Regions from separate parts of the Variovorax sp. 05N34 genome, predicted to be linked through region 2. Evidence: riboswitches for the same ligand, from Rfam matches in the RefSeq annotation. Region 2 holds a riboswitch; the other holds the start of a gene.
The links. A riboswitch is a leader RNA that binds a small molecule or an ion and turns the genes downstream of it on or off. The one in region 2 is predicted to bind glycine.

Region 1 (8,720 bases), on a different contig from region 2:
GCGTGTTGTGGTTCAAGGTGCTGCAGTCTTGCGACAACGGCAGCGCCGACTGGGCGCAGATCCCGGCCAGCGGCAATGACACCGCCGGCCTCGAAAGCCCGGCGGCGCGGCTCGACGTGCTCGCGCCCGGCATTGCCGCGGTCGATGTGCGCGATGCGTGGATTCGCGCATCGGTGCCCGGTCAGAGCGGCACCGGCGCTTTCATGAAACTCAGCGCGCCGTCGGGCGCGCGACTGGTCGGGGCTTCGACGCCGGTCGCCGGCGTGGCGGATGTTCACGAGATGAAGATGGAGGGCGACACCATGCGCATGCGCGCAGTCGAGGGCGGGCTCGACCTGCCGGCGCGCCAAACCGTCGAACTCAAGCCGGGCGGCTATCACCTGATGCTGACTGACCTGAAGCAGTCGCTGGCCAACGGAACCAACGTGCCTCTGACGCTGCGCTTCGAAGATGCCAAGGGGCAGAAGACTTCGCTGAACATCAACGTGCCCGTGCTCACTGGCGCCGCGGTGCCCGCGGGCGGCGAACACAAGCACTGAGCGATCCAAAGGCCGGCGACGTTGGAGTAAGCTGCCCCACACAAGAACACTCTTCCGGAGACCCCTCATGAGCGACGCAAGCAAGCCTTTTGCCTTCAGCCAGTTCGTTCCCGGCTTCGATTTCTTGCGGAACCTGGCGAGCGGAGGCGCTGCGGCCAGCGCGAGCGCGGTTCCGGGCATGCCGAGCCTCTCCAGTTGGGTGGCGCCCACGCTCAGCGTGGAGGAGGTCGAAAAGCGGATCCAGGAACTCAAGACGGTGCAGTTCTGGCTCGAACAAAACGGCCATGCGCTCAAGGCGACGATCCAGGCGCTCGAAGTGCAGAAGATGACCCTCTCCACGTTGCGCGGCATGAATGTGCAAATGGAAGATCTCGCCAGCGTCTTCACCCGGCAGGCCGCCGCGACGCCGGCGTTCAGCACCGAGTCCCCGCCGCCCGCGGCTGCGGCGGCTTCGAAGGCGAAACCGCAAGCTGAAGAGGAACTGGAATCGAAAGAGACTGGCGCCCCGGCCGGCCTCGAGGGCAGGGCGGGCGCGGCAGGCGTGGTCGACCCGCTTCAATGGTGGGGCGCACTCACGCAGCAGTTCCAGCAGATCGCGAGCTCTGCCTTGCACGAAGCTTCACAGGTCAAGATGCCGATGATGCCGCCGCTGACCGAAGCGCACGGCGAGAAGACGCCGGCGGCATCGGGCAAAGCGCCACGAAAGACGGCTACCGCCGCATCCAGTAAAAAATCCGCCGGCGGTCGCAGTGCCGCCGGAAGCAGCACATCGCCCACTCCGGCGCGCAAGCGGGCGCGCGGACACTGACGACGCCTTCTTCCCTTCCCGCACAGAAAGCCGAGCGCATGAAGCTCTTTCCTTCCGGGCACGCCACTCATCCGCAATGGCGCATGGCGGCCGGACTCGTGCTCGCCCAACTGCGTGCGCAGATGGCGCTGGCCGACTACGCGCGCGCACCCACGCTGGGCCTGCTCTACATCACCGATCACTACTCGGCCGATGCGCAGGAGATCCTCGATCACCTGGGCGCCGAACTGCCAGAGATCACCGATTGGTCCGGCACCGTCGGCGTCGGCGTCGCCGCGAACAACGCCGAATACTTCGACGAGCCGGCGCTCAGCGTCATGCTGTGCGAGTTGCCGACCGATCAGTACCGTGTGTTCTCCGGCGTGGCGCCGCTTGCGAGTTCGGAGATGAGCGGTTTCGCGGCGAAGATGGCGCTGGTGCATGCCGACCCGCGTACGCCGGAACTCGCCGAACTGATCGCCGAGATGGCTGACCGTACCGATACCGGCTACCTGTTCGGTGGCCTCTCGTCGGGGCGCGCAGGATCCTTGCAGTTCGCGGTCGGCGGCAACGGCAACATTCCCGGGCACGGTGCGGTGGGCGGAGTTTTCTCGGGCGGCTTGTCGGGCGTGGTGTTCGGCGAAGGCGTGCGCCTGGTGTCGCGCGTCACGCAGGGTTGCCAGCCTGTGTCGCAGGAAAGAGAAATCACGCACGTGGACGGCAACCTGCTGCTCGAGCTCGATGGCGAGCCGGCCCTCGACGTGCTGCTCGACGACCTGAATGTTTCGCTCGATGCGCCCGAGCATGCCGTCGATGCGGTGCGCGCCACCCTGGTGGGCTTGGCCGAGGCCGGCAGCGATGGCGTAAGGCGTACGCGCGACTTGGGCGCTGACGTTCGTGTGCGGCACATCATCGGACTGGACCCGACGCGTCGCGGCGTGGCGATTGCCGACGTGGCGGAGCCCGGCATGCGAGTGAGCTTCTGCCGACGCAACGCGCAGGCGGCGCGAGCCGATCTGATGCGCGTGTGCGCCGAAATCCGCGAAGAACTGGAGCCGGAGGAGCAGACCTTGGCCACGGCGCGCGCTGTAGCCGCCGGCGAAGCCGAGGCCGCGCCGCACCCCGCGCGCCGCATCGCCGGTGCGGTGTACGTGAGTTGCTCCGGTCGAGGTGGCCCGCATTTCGGCGCTCCCGGCGCCGAATTGCAGATCGTGCGACACGCGCTGGGCGATGTCCCGCTGGTCGGCTTCTTCGCCGCAGGCGAGATCGCCCGCCATCACCTCTATGGCTACACGGGCGTGTTGACGGTCTTCACCAGCGACGACTGACGTTTCGCGCCGCGTCCGATCGCGCCGGTGAAGCTGAAATCCACTTCCGGTGTGAGACCGCTGACGATCCGCGCGATCGACTTGCCCGAACCGCAAGCGTGCGTCCAGCCGAGTGTGCCGTGGCCGGTGTTCAGGAACAGATTCGGCAGTTTCGTCGCGCCGACCAGGGGCACATTGCTCGGCGTGGCGGGGCGAAGGCCCGTCCAGAACTGCGCCTGCGTAGGGTCCCCGGCGCCCGGGAACAGCTGCTGGACGCGGCGAACGATGGCTTCGCAGCGAACGCGGTTCAGGTCGCGGTCGTAGCCATTGAGTTCGGCGGTGCCTGCGATCCGCATCCGATCGCCGGTTTCCGAGGTGTAGCGCGAGAAGACGAGCTTGAATTCGTCATCGGTCAACGACACCTGGTACGCCTTGGCTGCGTCGACCACCGGCATCGTGACCGAGTAGCCCTTTGCCGGATAGATCGGCAGACGAAGGCCCAGCGGAGCGGCAAGGAGCGGGCTCAAGGAGCCCATCGCCAACACGAACGCGTCGCCGCGAATGCGTTGGAATCTGCCCTCGTCGTCCGTGACTTCGGCGTGCTCGATCGAGCCACCGGCTTCGCGCAGGGCGGTCACGGTATGGCTCATAAGGAAGCGAACGCCCGCTGCCTGGGCGAGAGCGGCGAGTTCGCGTGCGAATCGGTTCGCGTCGCCGGATTCGTCTTCGGCCGTGTAGGTGGCGCCAGCCAATTGCGGGCGAATGTGGGCCAGCGCGGGCTCGAGCTTCACCGCCTCGTCGGCCGAGATGACCTGCCGGTCGCAGCCCAGCGCGCGCATCTGTTCGGCAGGCGCCAGTGCGGCGTCGAATTCCTTTTGCGTCGTATAGAAGTGAAGGATGCCCTGCATGCGCTGGTCATAGGCAATGCCTGTGTCCCGCCGCAGTTGTTGCAGCGTTTCGCGGCTGTAGGTCCCCAGGCGAACGATCTGCTCTATGTTGTGGCGGGTGCGCGCCGGCGTGCATTCGCGCAGGAACTGCAATCCCCAAAGCCATTGCCGCATGTCTGGGCGCAGACGGAACAGCAGGGGGGCGTCTTCCTTGCCGAGCCATTGCAGCACCTTCAGCGGTGCACCCGGATTGGCCCAGGGCTCGGCATGGCTCACCGAGATCTGGCCACCGTTGGCAAAGCTGGTTTCGGCGGCTGGTGTGGCCTGCCGGTCAATGACGGTCACTTCGTGGCCGAGTTGCTGGAGGAAATAAGCCGAAGTCACGCCGAGCAGGCCGGCGCCAAGAACGATCACGCGCATTTGAGTAAACCTCTAAGGTTGCAGCGATTGGATCGAACGAAAACGGATGCTGTGAAAACGAAAGCAACCGGACCGTGCGTCCAAGTTGCCGCTCCCCCTGTCCTCGGTACCTGAGAGATTCACCCGTTGCGCCCGCAACGGGTTTGCTCCTTCGGTGCATCACTTTGCGTGATGGCTCTCCAGACGGCTCTGACAGTTGGTGCAGTACAGGCTCGTTGTTGCGAGCCGACCTGAGCGTTTATGGGAGTTTGCGCCTTCGGTGAGGCCGCCAGGCGGCCTGCTCTCCTGCAGTGGGCTGATTGTAGGGGCGCTGCGGCGTGCTGGCTACAGGCCCCTGAAGGCGAAGTCGAGTTCGGGTCGCAAGCCGCTGACGATACGGGCGACCGATTTGCTCGCGCCGCAGGCGTGGGCCCAGGTGGGTGTACCTGGGGCCGTGTTGAGGAAAAGATTGGGTACTCGCGTCTTGCCGATCATCGGCAGGCGGTTTCTGCTTACCGCGTGCATCGCCGTGTCGAGCGATGCCTCATCGGTTTTCGCCATTCCGGGAAACAGAATGTCGATGCGGCCCAGCATTGCTCGGAAGCGGTCCGAATCGGGCTCGCTCTCTTCGTCATCGCGTACACGCACCGTGGAGGAGACCCGGAGATACACACCGTTTGCGCTTTCGAGCCGTCTGATGCGCAGCTTGCCCTGGCGATCGTGCAGTGCGATGTGCGGTGCACGCGCCGCGTCCTTGACCGGCACCGTCGCGATGTACTCACGCACGAAGTTCAGCGGCATGGCGATACCGAGCTCTTCAGCATGCGGGACGCTCGATGCGCCCAAGGCGAGCACATAGGATTGCGCGCGCAGGGCTACCGGTTGTCCTTGCGCATTGAGCAGGTCCACGTGACTGATCCGGCCATCGCGGATTTTCAGCGAAACGACCGTGTGCTTCATCATGAATCGCACGCCGGCCGCGCGGCACAGGAAGACGATGCTGGCTGCGAACTGGGCTGGATCGCGTGCCGGGTCTTCGGGCGAGAACGTTGCTCCGGCGAGCGCGGCGCCAACGGCATGCAGTGCGGGCTCGAAGGCCATCGCTTCCTCGGGCGAGAGCAGGCGCTCCTCGCAGCCGAGTTCGGACCAATGGGGTGCCCGCGCCACGCGCGCTCGAAAAGCTTCGGCGTCGGTAAAGAACTTCATCAGCCCGTTCGAGCGCGGCCGCTGAGGCATGCCAGCCTCGTCATGAAGCGCCCGTGCGGTGTTGCGGCTGTAGGCTGCCAGGCGCACCAGTTGATCGAGCGGATCGCGTTGAGGCGGCGCACCGATGGCGCGGTCGAGCAGTTCGGAGAGGCGGCGACGCACTTTCCCCCAGACCCGGGGCCCATTGCCTTTGCTTCGCCGAGCACGGGCCGAAGCCGCACCGCCGCCGTGCAATGCGATGGCAGGCTCGCCGGGTTCGACCCTGCCCCTGGCTTTGGCGGCGGGGGTCCCGTGGCGGTCCACGACGATCACCTCGTGACCGAGCTGCTGAAGGTAATAAGCCGTCGTAACGCCGAGCAAACCAGCGCCGAGCACAACCACGCGCATGTCCGAATCCTTTTGGGATGGCATGAACGGCGGGCGTTGGCGCTTACTGTGTCAGCGCCGAAAACCCGTGTTCAGACTGCCGCTCCCCCTGTCTTCTTTACCTGAGAGATTCATCCGATGCGGCATGCAGCGGACTTGCTCCTTCGGTGCACCACATGGCGTGGTGTCTCTCCAGTCGGCGATTGATCAATGTGGGGCAGTCGCCGAACCGCACGTGCGGTTCACCTGAGCGTTCATGGGAGTTTGCGCCGACGGTGGGACGAAAGGGTCCGCTTTTCTGCGGGCCGCATCTTATCCAAGAAACCGGTTTCTGTGTGTTCATCCTTTGTTCACGCTCTTCGAAGGCGGGTGAACAGTTCGAACTCCCAATTGCGCATCCCCAAAAGCAATGTGTAGCCCTCGCGTTCCTTGGGCGACAGCTTCTGGTCGGTCTGATGCTGTTGGGCAAAGTCCTGGGCCACACGCTGCAGACGGTCCAGAAAAGCAGGCGCAAGCGACTTGCTGATGGACCCATGCACCAGCAGCAAGCCTTCGGCGGGGCCGTCGAAGCCGCCCCGGTAGTAGTCGAGCACAACGTTCTCGCGAAAGAAATCCATCACCGGACCGTGGGGACGCCAGCGGAAGGTCTTGGCGAGTTTCAGGCGATAGCGATTCAGGGGGCGCAGTTCGATGATTCCGATGCGGTCGAGTTGCGCGAGATAGCCGATGCATTCGGCTTCGCTGATGCGGTAGGCCGCGACGATCTGCTCGAGGGTCCACTGGCTCAGCACGCAGATGGCGAGCAGCAGCAGCTTCTTGTCCTTCACGACGGCCTTTTCCTGTTCGAGCGTCAATTCCTTCAGCAAGGGTTGAGCGTCCGCGACACGGCGGGCGAGTTCCGCGAAGTCGATCTTGAGAGCCCGGCAAATCGCATCGACTCGCGTGAGCGGCATATCGCCCTTGGCGAGCATCCGCTTCACGCTTGATTCCGCCATGTCCAGCGACCTGGCGAGGTCCGCATACGTCATGTGGGCGTTTTTGAGTTCGTTCTTGAGGGCGACGACCAGATCGACGGTGGTGCTCATGGGTGGCGACAGAAGGGCGAGTGTTGATGTTGATATCGGAACCGGTACTGCCGGGCGATACCGCCGGTGGTGAAAAAGTGCTCCGTATCGATTCTCGATGCCTCCGAAGGGGCCGGCAACCTAGATTGCGCCGATCGAACTTTTCACCGGAGTCCGTCATGCCGCTGTCGTCCTTGGATGTCCTGAGCAATCTGCCATTGGCCCTGATTGGCATCTGGGGCTTGCGTTGGCTCCATTGGCTCGATCGGGCGCACGAAGACGCCCTCGACGCCGCGCCGCTGCCCCAGGCGGCCACTCGCCTTCCTGTGAACGCGCTGGATTGTGCGTGGATGTTCTTCGCGGGGCTGATCTTCACCGCGGCGGCGTCCGCCTTCTATCACGTGCAGCCTGATGCGACGCGGCTCGCGGCGGACCGAGCAGGGACGGCCATCGCGTTGTCGGGTCTCGTCGGCCTTGCGGTTTGCGAGCGGGTGAGCGAGCGCGCCGGATGGCCCGCCGCCTGGCTCACGATGAGCGGCGCCCTGGTGGCGGCGGCCGTCCAATACAGGACGGGCAATGCCTTGCCCTGGACGCTGGTGCAGTTTGGTGGAATGGCACTGATTTTGGTCCTCTCGCTCGCAAGATCATCGCCTGGCGCCATCGATCTGAAGCTGGGGTGGGTGGTCTTCTTCTATGTCTTGGCCAAGCTGTTCGAGTTGTCGGACGCGTCCATTTGCGAGGCCACCCGGCAATTGATCTCGGGCCACGGCCTCAAGCACTTCATGGCTGCATTGGCGGCGCTCCCGGTGTTGCACGCATTGCAGGCGATGGGCCGGCAGACGCTGCGGCACAATCCGGGCGCCGCTGCCCTAACGGCTTGAGGAACTTGCCAACCAGGCTTTGCGAATGACCACAACCGCCAACGCATCATCGTCCCCCACGCCTGATCCGCATGCGCATGCCAACCAGTTCGCGCTTCTGGGTCAGCGGCGCTTTGCGCCATTCTTCTGGACGCAATTCGCTGGAGCGGCCAACGACAACCTCTTCAAGTTTGCTTTCACGGTCATGGTGACCTACCAGCTACAGCTCAGCTGGATGCCCCCCGCCATGGCGGGGCTCGCGATCGGAGCGCTGTTCATCCTGCCTTTCCTGCTCTTCTCGGCGACTTCCGGGCAACTCACCGACAAGTTCGACAAGACGAAGATGATCCGCTTCGTCAAAAACCTCGAGATCGCGATCATGCTGATCGCCGCGTGGGGCTTCATGCGGGCCGATGCGGCTGTGCTGCTCGGTTGCGTCTTCCTGATGGGACTGCATTCCACCTTGTTCGGGCCCGTGAAGTTTGCCTATCTCCCGCAGGTGCTGGACGCGCGCGAGCTCACTGGCGGCAATGGCATGGTCGAGATGGGCACTTTCGTTGCCATCCTGCTGGGGCAGGTCGCCGGGGGTCTTCTGATCGCGGTGCCGCATATCGGCCACACGTCGGTGGCACTGGCATGCGTGCTGCTCGCGCTGGCGGGGCGAGGCGTTGCGCAGGCGATCCCGCAAGCGCCCGCCACCGATCCGGAGCTTCGGATCAACTGGAACCCGGTGAGCGAGACGTGGCGCAATCTCAAGCTGGCCCATGGGAACATCGTTGTTTTCCGCTCGCTGCTTGGCATCTCGTGGATGTGGTTCTTCGGCGCGATCTTCCTTAGCCAGTTTCCGAGCTTTGCCAAGGAGGTGCTCCACGGAGACGAGCAGGTGGCCTCGCTGCTGCTGGTGGTTTTCTCGGTCGGCATCGGGATTGGATCGCTGCTCTGCGAGACGCTGAGCCGGCGCCAGGTCGAGATCGGCCTCGTCCCGTTGGGTGCGATCGGGATGAGCGTATTCGCAATCGACCTGTACTTCGCGTCGCGCGCGCTGCCCGCGCTTGGAGAACTGGGATTGGGCGGCTTTCTTCGGGAGAAGGCCCACTGGCGCGTGATGGCCGACCTCGGTCTGCTGTCGCTGTTTGCCGGGCTCTACAGCGTGCCGATGTATGCGCTGATCCAGTTGCGCAGCCAGTCCACGCACCGGGCGCGCATCATCGCGGCCAACAATATTCTCAACGCGCTGTTCATGATTGCCAGTTCAATCATTGCGGGCGCGCTTTTGAAGTCTGGTTTTACGATTCCACAGATCTT
Region 2 (8,720 bases):
GATGGCCGACAGCATTCGCGTCTCGTCGGCCGGTTCGATTCCGATATGGCGCGCGATGAATTCCTCGGCGTTCTCGAGCTCGCTGAGCGGAGGAAAAAGGGGCAGGACGGGTGTCGACATGGGGTAGCTTGAGAAGGTTCTGGTTTCGGCAAGTTGTCAGGGACACCGCAGAACTGGCTTTGCCAGGCTGCTGGTGTCGCCCCCTTGCAGGGGGTGGGCGAGAGCGACACGCAGTGCGCGAAGCCTGGGGGTGCGCATTATTCCGCCGAGAATTTCTCGTACGCGGTGTCGTCGAGCAGGGCTTCGAGCTGTGTCACGTCGCTGACGCGCACCTTGAAGAACCAGCCAGCGTCCATCGGAGCGCTGTTGGCAAGCGACGGGTCGGCGCGCAGCGCTTCGTTGACTTCGGTGATCTCGCCGGAGACCGGCATGAAAACGTCCGCGGCAGCCTTGACCGACTCGACCACGCCCGCCACTTCGCCTTGCGCGAAGGACTTGCCGACCTCGGGCAGGTCGACGAAAACGACGTCGCCCAGCGCGTCCTGCGCGTGAACCGTGATGCCAACCGTGACAAGCGCCGCGTCGGCTTCCTGGCGAACCCACTCGTGATCCTTGGTGTACCTGGTGGTCATGAACTGAAGCTCCTTGAGATGAGAAAGTGGGCTGGAAAAAGCAAAGAAAAAAGGCAAAAAAGAGCGCCGCGTGCGGATCGGCCTCAGCCGCGGAAATAGCGCGCGGGAATGAAAGGCATCGTGCTCACTTCCATCAGGACCGGCTTGCCACGGACGATCGCCTGCATGCGCGTGCCGGGCTCTGAATAGGCCAGAGCGACGTACGCCATGGCGATCGGCCGGTCGACGGTGGGGCCGAGCAATCCGCTGGTCACCTGTCCGATCGCAACGCCTTCGAAGGATTCGAGCAGTGTGCCGTCGCGCACTGGCACTCGATCGATCGCGACCAGGCCGACGCGCTTGCGCTTGAGGGTGTGATGGTCGAGGTGGCCCGCCGTCCCGTCCGCAGCCGTGAGCTGTGCCAGCACCTTGGCCGCACCCGGAAATCCGCCTTCGCGGGCTCCGCCGGTGCGCCGGACCTTCTGCATGGCCCACACCAGCGAGGCTTCGACCGGCGTGGTCGTCTCGTCGATGTCGTTGCCATAGAGGCAGAGTCCGGCTTCCAGCCGCAGGGAGTTGCGCGCTCCCAGGCCGATGGGCTTGACCTCGGGTTGGGCGAGCAGCAGCCGGGCCAGGCGCTCGGCGTTCGCAGCGGCAACGGAGATTTCGAAACCGTCCTCGCCGGTATAGCCGCTGCGAGTGACGAAAGTCGGGATGCCGCCGATTTGCGCTGCGCCGCCGGTCATGAAGACAAACCGTTCGATACCCGGTGAAAGCCGCGCCAGTGTTGCGGCAGCCTGCGGTCCTTGAAGGGCGAGCAGCGCGTGGTCCGGCATCGGCGAAACCTGGCAGCGGTGTCCGATTTTGACGGTGATATGCGCGATGTCCGCCTGCTTGCAGGCGCCGTTGACGATCACGAACAGCGAGTTGTGGCCCTCGTTGAAGAACATCAGGTCGTCGAGGATGCCGCCGTCTTCATTCAGCAGCAGCCCGTAGCGCTGCTTTCCAGGTGCGAGACCGATGACGTCGACTGGCATCAGGGTCTCGAACGCGGCCGCGGCCTCGGGGCCTGAAAGCCGCAACTGGCCCATGTGGGAAATGTCGAACAAACCCGCGGCATCGCGCGTGTGCTTGTGTTCGGCCATGAGGCCGGCCGGATACTGCACGGGCATCGAGTAGCCGGCGAAGGGCACCATGCGTGCGCCGAGTTCGACGTGCAGGTCGTGAAGCGGAGTCTTCAGAAGGTCGGTCGATGCGGAGGCCAAGGCTCTCTCCAAAAGGGGCAGTCCAGATCCATGACCGAAGCCATGGGCCACCCCTGCTGTCCGCTTTACCTGAGAGATTCACCCCACGATTGGGGCTTGCTCCTTCGGTGGGCGAGGCCGTCGTGCGACGGGTCGCCTCTCTCCAGCAAGGAAACGCCCTGATGCGGGGCGCTTCGCCAGTCCTTTTGCCTGAGCGTTCGGGCCCGTGTTTTGGTGGGACCTGCGCCTTCGGCGGCCCCGGCGCAGCGGGGCTCTCTCCTGACTGCGCCAGTGTAAGGGATCGAAAGCTCGTTCAACGGCGATTTCAGTGCGATCGCCCAGCCGGGCAAGGCTTGTTCCGCCGCGCCTTCAGCCTCTGCGGCGCATCAAGTATTCGATCGATTCGAACAATGCCTCGCTGAGCAATGCCAGCACTGCGGCCGGCACTGCGCCAGCCAGCAGCAGTTCGCGATCGTTGAGCGCCAGCCCCGTCACGATGCGCTCGCCGAAACCTCCGGCGCCAATGAAGGCCGCGATCGTCGCGGTGCCAATGGCGATGGTCGTCGCCGTCCGTACGCCGGCAAGGATGGTGGGCAGCGCCAGCGGCAACTGCACCACTTGCAGCGTCTGCCCGGCGGTCATTCCCAAGGCGGTGCCGGCCTCGCGCAGCCCTGCCGAAACCTCGGCCAAGCCCGTGACCGTGTTTCGCATGATCGGCAACAGCGAATAAAGCGTGAGCGCGATCAGCGCCGGAACGAGGCCGATCGCGCCCACTGCGGAGATCAATATCGCCAGCAGCGCAAGCGAAGGAATCGTCTGCAGCAGCCCCGTGAGCCCGAGCACGAGCGCACGCGTTCGAAGGTGTGGAAACACGAGGATGCCCAATGGCACCGCGATCAGGATGCCCAGCCCCACCGAAACCGCGACCAGCAGCAGGTGCTGGCGCGTGAGCCGGCCGAGGTCCGGGCCGAAGAGCTTGGCGAGGAAACCGCGCGCCGCGGCATCCTTCGGGCGCGCGGCGCCGGCTGCCTGGGTCGTGTTGGCGTTGGCCGGCTGGGCGACGATCTTGCTTTGCGCGAGGAAGTCGCGCGCAATGACATCGAAGCCCACGCCCTGCAATTCGGCACGCGCATTCATCTCGATCATCGCGTGCTCGTCCACCCGGCCTTCCAGCTTCTGCATCGCCGCCCATGCCTGCGGCCAGCGCGTGGGCACGTCGAGGCGGTAGAGCACCACAGCGTCATAGCGCGGAAAGTAATGGCGGTCGTCTTCGAGCACGCGCAGGCCGAGATGATCGATCTTGGCGTCGGTCGTGTAGATGTCGGTCACGTCGATCTGCTTCGCGGCGATCGCGTCGTAGGCCAGTCCGTGGTCGAGCCCGGTCGGCGTCTGCGTGAAGCCATAGCGAGCGGCCAGCCCTTGCCAGCCGTCGGCGCGTCCGAGGAATTCGTTCGACAGGCCGAGTTTCAGCTCAGGGTGGGCAGCGAGGTCGCCGAGCGTTCGCACGCCCAGCCGCTCGGCATCGGCCGCGCGCATGGCGAGCGCATAGCCGTCGTTGAAGCCGAATGGAATCGCAATGCCAAGTCCCAATGGACGAAGCGCCGCGTTCATGTCCTCCAGCGTCATGGGCTGGGCGCTCTTGAGGATTTCGAGGGCAATGGTGCCGGTGTATTCGGCATAGAGATCGATGCCGCCGGAGGTCAACGCTTCGTAGACGATGGCCGTATTGCCGAGTCCTTGCCGCACGACGGGCGCGGGTGTGGTGTGCGCTGCCGCGGTCTGCGCGAGCACCTGCGCGAGGATGTACGACTCGGTAAATCGCTTCGATCCGATGCGGAGCTCGCCGGCGCCTCCTTGGGCGTGCGACGGCAAGGCTGCGCCGAGAAGGCCCAGGCAGGCCAAGGCGATGAGCCAGGTTCGGCGCAGAGAACGCATCGAGGCAGTGTATCGGCGCCGCGACTCCGATGAGGCGTTTCGAGGGACTGGTTCGTCTCCTACAGACGATCGTGCGCCGTGCCGATGCTGCGGTGCAGCGCCTGAACCAGAATGAATGCGTGCGCATCAACTACATCCGTCGCGGTGAAGGCAAGCCCTTGTTGCTCATCCACGGCCTGGGAGGCACCTGGCGTTCGTGGAGGACCATCCTCACGCCGCTGGCTGCGGAGCGCAGCGTGGTGGCGATCGATCTGCCGGGGTTCGGCAAGAGCCCTGAACTGGATGGCGAAGTTTCTATTGGCACTCTTTGCGATGCGGTCGCCTTGTTTCTCAAGGAACACGATCTCATGGGAATCGATGCCGCTGGCAGTTCAGTGGGCGCGCAACTCATTCTGGAATTGGCGCGGCGCGGCGGTGTCGTCGGGGCGGTCGTGTCGCTCGGGCCGCTCGGCTTCTGGGAAGGCTGGGAGCGCCATGCGTATCGAGCATCCGTGTGCCTTTCCTGGCGAATGGCGCGTGCACTGCAATTCGCCATGCCGGCGATCACGGCGAACGAATGGTCGCGCGTGCTGCTGCTGGGGCACGTCTCGGCGCGCCCGGCCGGTCTTTCGCCTTCGCTGGTCCTGGATGAAATGCGCAACTTCGCATCGGCAGCTTCCTTCAACCTGGTCCTGAAGAACCTCATACAAGGGTCGCCGCAGGAAGGCGCTTTGGTCGGCAGTCTCGAAAAGCAACTCGTGATCGGCTGGGGGCGCTTCGACCGCCTCTGCTTCCCGATCCAGGCCGCTCGCGCGCAGCAACTCTTCCCGGACGCTCGCGTCCACTGGTTCGACCGGTGCGGACACTATCCCCATTGGGATGCGCCGGACGAAACCGCAAAGTTGATACTAGCGACCACGGCCGACTGAACGGCGCACCCGAGGAACACGATGGCAAAAGAAAAGAAAGAAAAGAGAGACAAGAAAGAGAAGAACGAAAGCAAAGATGGGAACGACAACGACGCGCATCCCCTACCGGACGTGCATGGCGCACGCGAACTCCCTTCGGTGGTGGTCGAGGGCTATAGCCTGCAATTGCGCGACAAGGACGGTTTTGTCGGTGACGCGGCCAGCCAGACGGCCTTCAGGGAACTGCTCGAGCGCTGGCGCCGCCGCAGCCGACGCAAGGGGACTGACCCGCTGGGAAGGCGTCATTCCAGGGATCTGAGCAAGCGGGTCCTCGACAAGGCCATCGGCGAAGAGGCCTCACGGGCCGCCGATGTCGTGCATGCCGTCATCGAGGAATTCGCGGAAGACCTGGCTTGGGTGATCGACCGGTTTATGCGTCACCCCTCATGGAAGGGCGTCGAGCGGGTCGTGATCGGCGGCGGCTTTCCGGAAAGCGACGTCGGCGAACGCGCGATCCTGCAGGCCGCGGCCATCCTCCAGGAAATGGGGCAGTCGGTGCAATTGGGCCGCATCTCGCATGAGACCGACGATGGCGGCCTTCTCGGCTGGGTGCACCTGGTTCCGCCGCCGCTGCTGAAGGGCCGCGACGCCATTCTTGCGCTCGACATCGGCGGCACCAATGTGCGCTGCGGCGTCGTCAAGACGCGGATCAGGCGCTCAGCCGACCTCTCCAAGGCCAAGGTGGTTCACCGCGAGAAATGGCGCCATGCCGACGATGGTCCCAGCCGCAAGGTCCTGGTCGAAACGCTCGCGGAAATGCTCGCCAGGCAGATGCGGCATTGCGACAAGAAGGGCATTCGACTTGCCCCGTTCATCGGCATCGGATGTCCCGGGTTGATTCGCAAGGACGGATCGATCGCGCGCGGTGCGCAGAACCTGCCGGGCGACTGGGAGAGCGAGCATTTCCATCTGCCCAGCGAGCTTTGCAAAAAAATCCCGCTGATCGGCGGACACCCCACGGTCGCGCTGATGCACAACGATGCGGTGGTCCAAGGGCTGAGCGAACTGCCCTTCATGCAGGACGTGGAGCGCTGGGCGATCCTGACGATCGGTACCGGGCTCGGTAACGCGAGCTACACGAACAAGTCCGCCGAATCGGGAAAGGGCATCAAGAAGAAAACGAAGCGCTGAAGCGCACCTGGTTTCAGGCGAGTTCGCGGCCGAAGAATCGCAAGGTGCGATCCCAGGCACGCTCCGCCCAGACCGCGTCGTATTGCGTGATCGGGATGCGCCCCGGGCCCTGCGCTTCCTCGTTGGCGAAGGCATGGTGCGCCAGGTAGCGGTGCCCCTCGTATCGCACGCCCGCGGCGTTCAGTTTTTCTTCGAGGCTTTCGACGCCTGCGATCGCAAAGGCCTGATCCTGCGTGGCCCAGTGAGCCATCAGCGGCGCAGTGATCTTCGACGCATCGACGTACTCCAGCGGCGGGTAGCCGTACCACACGACCACGGCGTCGGCCTCGGGGGCCATGGTCGAGGCGAGGAGGGTGACCGCTCCGCCCATGCAAAAGCCGGTGACGCCGACCTTGCCGCCGCGCGCCTTCAGGAACTGCACCGCCCCGCGGACGTCCTGTGACGCCGCGTCCGCGAAGTTCAGGCCGTCCATCAGGTGATGGGCTTCCTCGGCTTCGACCGTGGACTTTCCGCGATACAGGTCTGGCACCAGGGCGGTGAACCCTGCTTCTGCAAACCGATTGGCCACCCCGCGGATCTGATCGTTCAATCCCCACCATTCCTGGATCACCACGACGGAGCCGAAGGGCTTGTCGGCTTCTGCAAGGTAGCCTTGAACGGCGCCGCCATCGGGCCGGTTGAACTGGACGAGCTTTGTCATGCATCTCTCCTGAAGTTGCTTGCGACGAGAAGGCGAGTATCGGACAACGAGGCATTGCCGGCATGCCCGCCCGGCGCTCGGTCAGAGCTGGAACGCGATGGTGAGAAGCAGCCCCTCCGCCAGATCGCGAAGGAGGCCCGGCCGGCGCGCCCGGTAGGTCTCACCGGCCGAAGCGGTGGTTTCGATCCACTGAGCCAGCCAGTCGATCTGGCGGTGGCCGTAGAACACCACGGCCGCCTCATGGTTGATGAGCAAGCTGCGCAGGTCGAGATTGATCGATCCGCACATCGCGAGGTCTTCGTCCACCACCACGGCCTTGGCGTGCGCCATGAAAGGCAACATGCGAAAGGTGACCCCTGCGCGAGCGAGGTCGCGCATCGCGCGTGCGCGAACGAAGTCGGCCAGACGGTGATTCGATCGGGCCGGGATGGCGATCGTCACCTGCACGCCGCGCCGCGCGGCCAGGCGCAGCGCGTCGCGCAGTCCGTCGCCCGGAACGAAGTAAGGAGTGATGGCGAGCAGTCGCTGCTCGGCGCGAAAGCAGGCGTCGATGAGCAGGGCGTGTGCCGTGTCTTCGGTCTGGTCGGGCCCGCTCGGCAGGAACTGCGCGAGGTCGCCTCCAGCGGTCGTTTCGATGGCGGCCGAAGCGCGCGCCTTGCGCTTGCGCACCGACGACCAGTCATGGTCGAACTGCCGCGCCGCCGCGGCGGCCACGCTGCCCCGGAGATCGAAGGACAGGTCACGCCATGGAATCGGATGATCGTCGTTGCCGGTGAAGTACTCGCCAGCAAGATTGCGGCCGCCCGACCAGAGCCACTGGTCGTCGGCAATGGTGAGCTTGCGGTGGTTGCGCAGGTTTCGCGGGCCGGTGCGCCGCAAGCTGAAGATGGGACGAAACACCGCAACTTCGGCGCCCGCTTCGCGCAGCGTGTCGAAGTGCGAGCGCGGCAGTGAAAGCGCGCCGAAGCCATCGAGCAGCACGCGCACCGCCACCCCTTCGCGCGCGCGCCGCGACAGCCGGTTGATGACTTCATGGCCCAGCGCGTCGTCACCGATGATGAAGGTGCCGACGTCGAGCCGCGTCCGTGCGCGTTCGATCACCTCGAAGAGCGCATCGCGCGCAGCCGCGCCATCGGAATGGAAATGAATGTCGCAGGGCCCGGGCGGCGCCAGGCCGAAGCTCTCGATCAAGTCGGCGGCCCAATGCCCCGTCGGGCCGGTGCGCGGCGGACGGGGAGAGCCCGCCGGCCGGAGCTTGCGTTGGCCGAACAACAGGTACATGGGAAGGATGACGTAGGGCATCAGCGCAAGTCCCATGACCCAGGCGATGGCCGTCGAAGGCGCGCGCTGTTCGCGCCGCCCGCGGGTCGTCAGCACATAGACGAGCAGCGCGAACGTGACGACCAGCAAATGCTGCGACGGCGAGGGCAGCCAGTCGAGCAACTCGTCGATCTGATTCACGTGCGGAGATGCGACTGCAGGAAAGCGGGCACCGGCCGCCCGTGCGATGCGAGGAAACGCATCATCGCGCCGACCACTTCGCGCACGGCGGGCCGCTCGCCAACGCGATCACGCCAGGCCACCAGCCGCGGGGTGGAGGATGTCATGCCGGCTCCCTTGCGGTCGGCGAATACATGCGCCATGTAGAAGGCTATGTCGGCGTACGAATAGGGGCCGGCGAGATAGTCGCGGCCTTCGAGAAGAAGATCCAGGTCCTTGCAAAAGCGGTCGCACGCAGCACACGCCGCCCGCGCCGCGGGACTCTGCATGTCGTCCTGCAGCCCAAAAAGCTTCACGACGTGGGGAAAGAAAACCTCATCCGACTTGAGTTCGAGTTGTCGCGCCCGGGCACGCGCGGAGACTTCGGCGGGCCACAGCGGTGGATCGGGAACGAGGTCTTCGAGGTACTCGAAGATCTGAGTCGAATCGAACAGTTCGAGGTTGCCGTCGACCAGCACCGGCACCTGCTGCTTCGGGTTGATCCGCAGCACATCCGGATGCTTGGGCTCGTAGTTGTCGTCGCGGTCGAAAGGCACCATCACGCACTCGAACGGCAGGCCTTTCTCAAGAGCCGCGATCTGCGCCTTGGCGCCGAACATGCTGAGGGGACCGGTGAAGAGCTTCATCCCCGAAGCCTACTTCACCCCAGCGC

Region 1: another riboswitch for glycine. It lies ahead of AC1DMA_RS11160 (FAD-dependent oxidoreductase); the one in region 2 lies ahead of gcvT (glycine cleavage system aminomethyltransferase GcvT).

Annotation. Positions count from the first base shown of each region.
Region 1 is NZ_JBFTNI010000003.1:442,179-450,898, reverse strand. Features, by position in the region: gene AC1DMA_RS11180 (copper chaperone PCu(A)C domain-containing protein) at 1-539, shown strand, start outside; gene AC1DMA_RS11175 (PhaM family polyhydroxyalkanoate granule multifunctional regulatory protein) at 607-1,347, shown strand; gene AC1DMA_RS11170 (FIST signal transduction protein) at 1,386-2,654, shown strand; gene AC1DMA_RS11165 (D-amino acid dehydrogenase) at 2,615-3,940, opposite strand; glycine riboswitch at 4,028-4,133, opposite strand; glycine riboswitch at 4,138-4,238, opposite strand; gene AC1DMA_RS11160 (FAD-dependent oxidoreductase) at 4,265-5,512, opposite strand; glycine riboswitch at 5,591-5,697, opposite strand; gene AC1DMA_RS11155 (helix-turn-helix domain-containing protein) at 5,842-6,576, opposite strand; gene AC1DMA_RS11150 (hypothetical protein) at 6,735-7,436, shown strand; gene AC1DMA_RS11145 (MFS transporter) at 7,462-8,720, shown strand, end outside.
Region 2 is NZ_JBFTNI010000009.1:154,386-163,105, reverse strand. Features, by position in the region: gene gcvP (aminomethyl-transferring glycine dehydrogenase) at 1-120, opposite strand, end outside; gene gcvH (glycine cleavage system protein GcvH) at 258-632, opposite strand; gene gcvT (glycine cleavage system aminomethyltransferase GcvT) at 716-1,876, opposite strand; glycine riboswitch at 1,923-2,032, opposite strand; glycine riboswitch at 2,048-2,147, opposite strand; gene AC1DMA_RS23560 (glycine betaine ABC transporter substrate-binding protein) at 2,225-3,790, opposite strand; gene AC1DMA_RS23555 (alpha/beta fold hydrolase) at 3,820-4,698, shown strand; gene AC1DMA_RS23550 (ROK family protein) at 4,720-5,868, shown strand; gene AC1DMA_RS23545 (dienelactone hydrolase family protein) at 5,882-6,568, opposite strand; gene AC1DMA_RS23540 (phospholipase D-like domain-containing protein) at 6,650-8,029, opposite strand; gene AC1DMA_RS23535 (glutathione S-transferase family protein) at 8,026-8,694, opposite strand.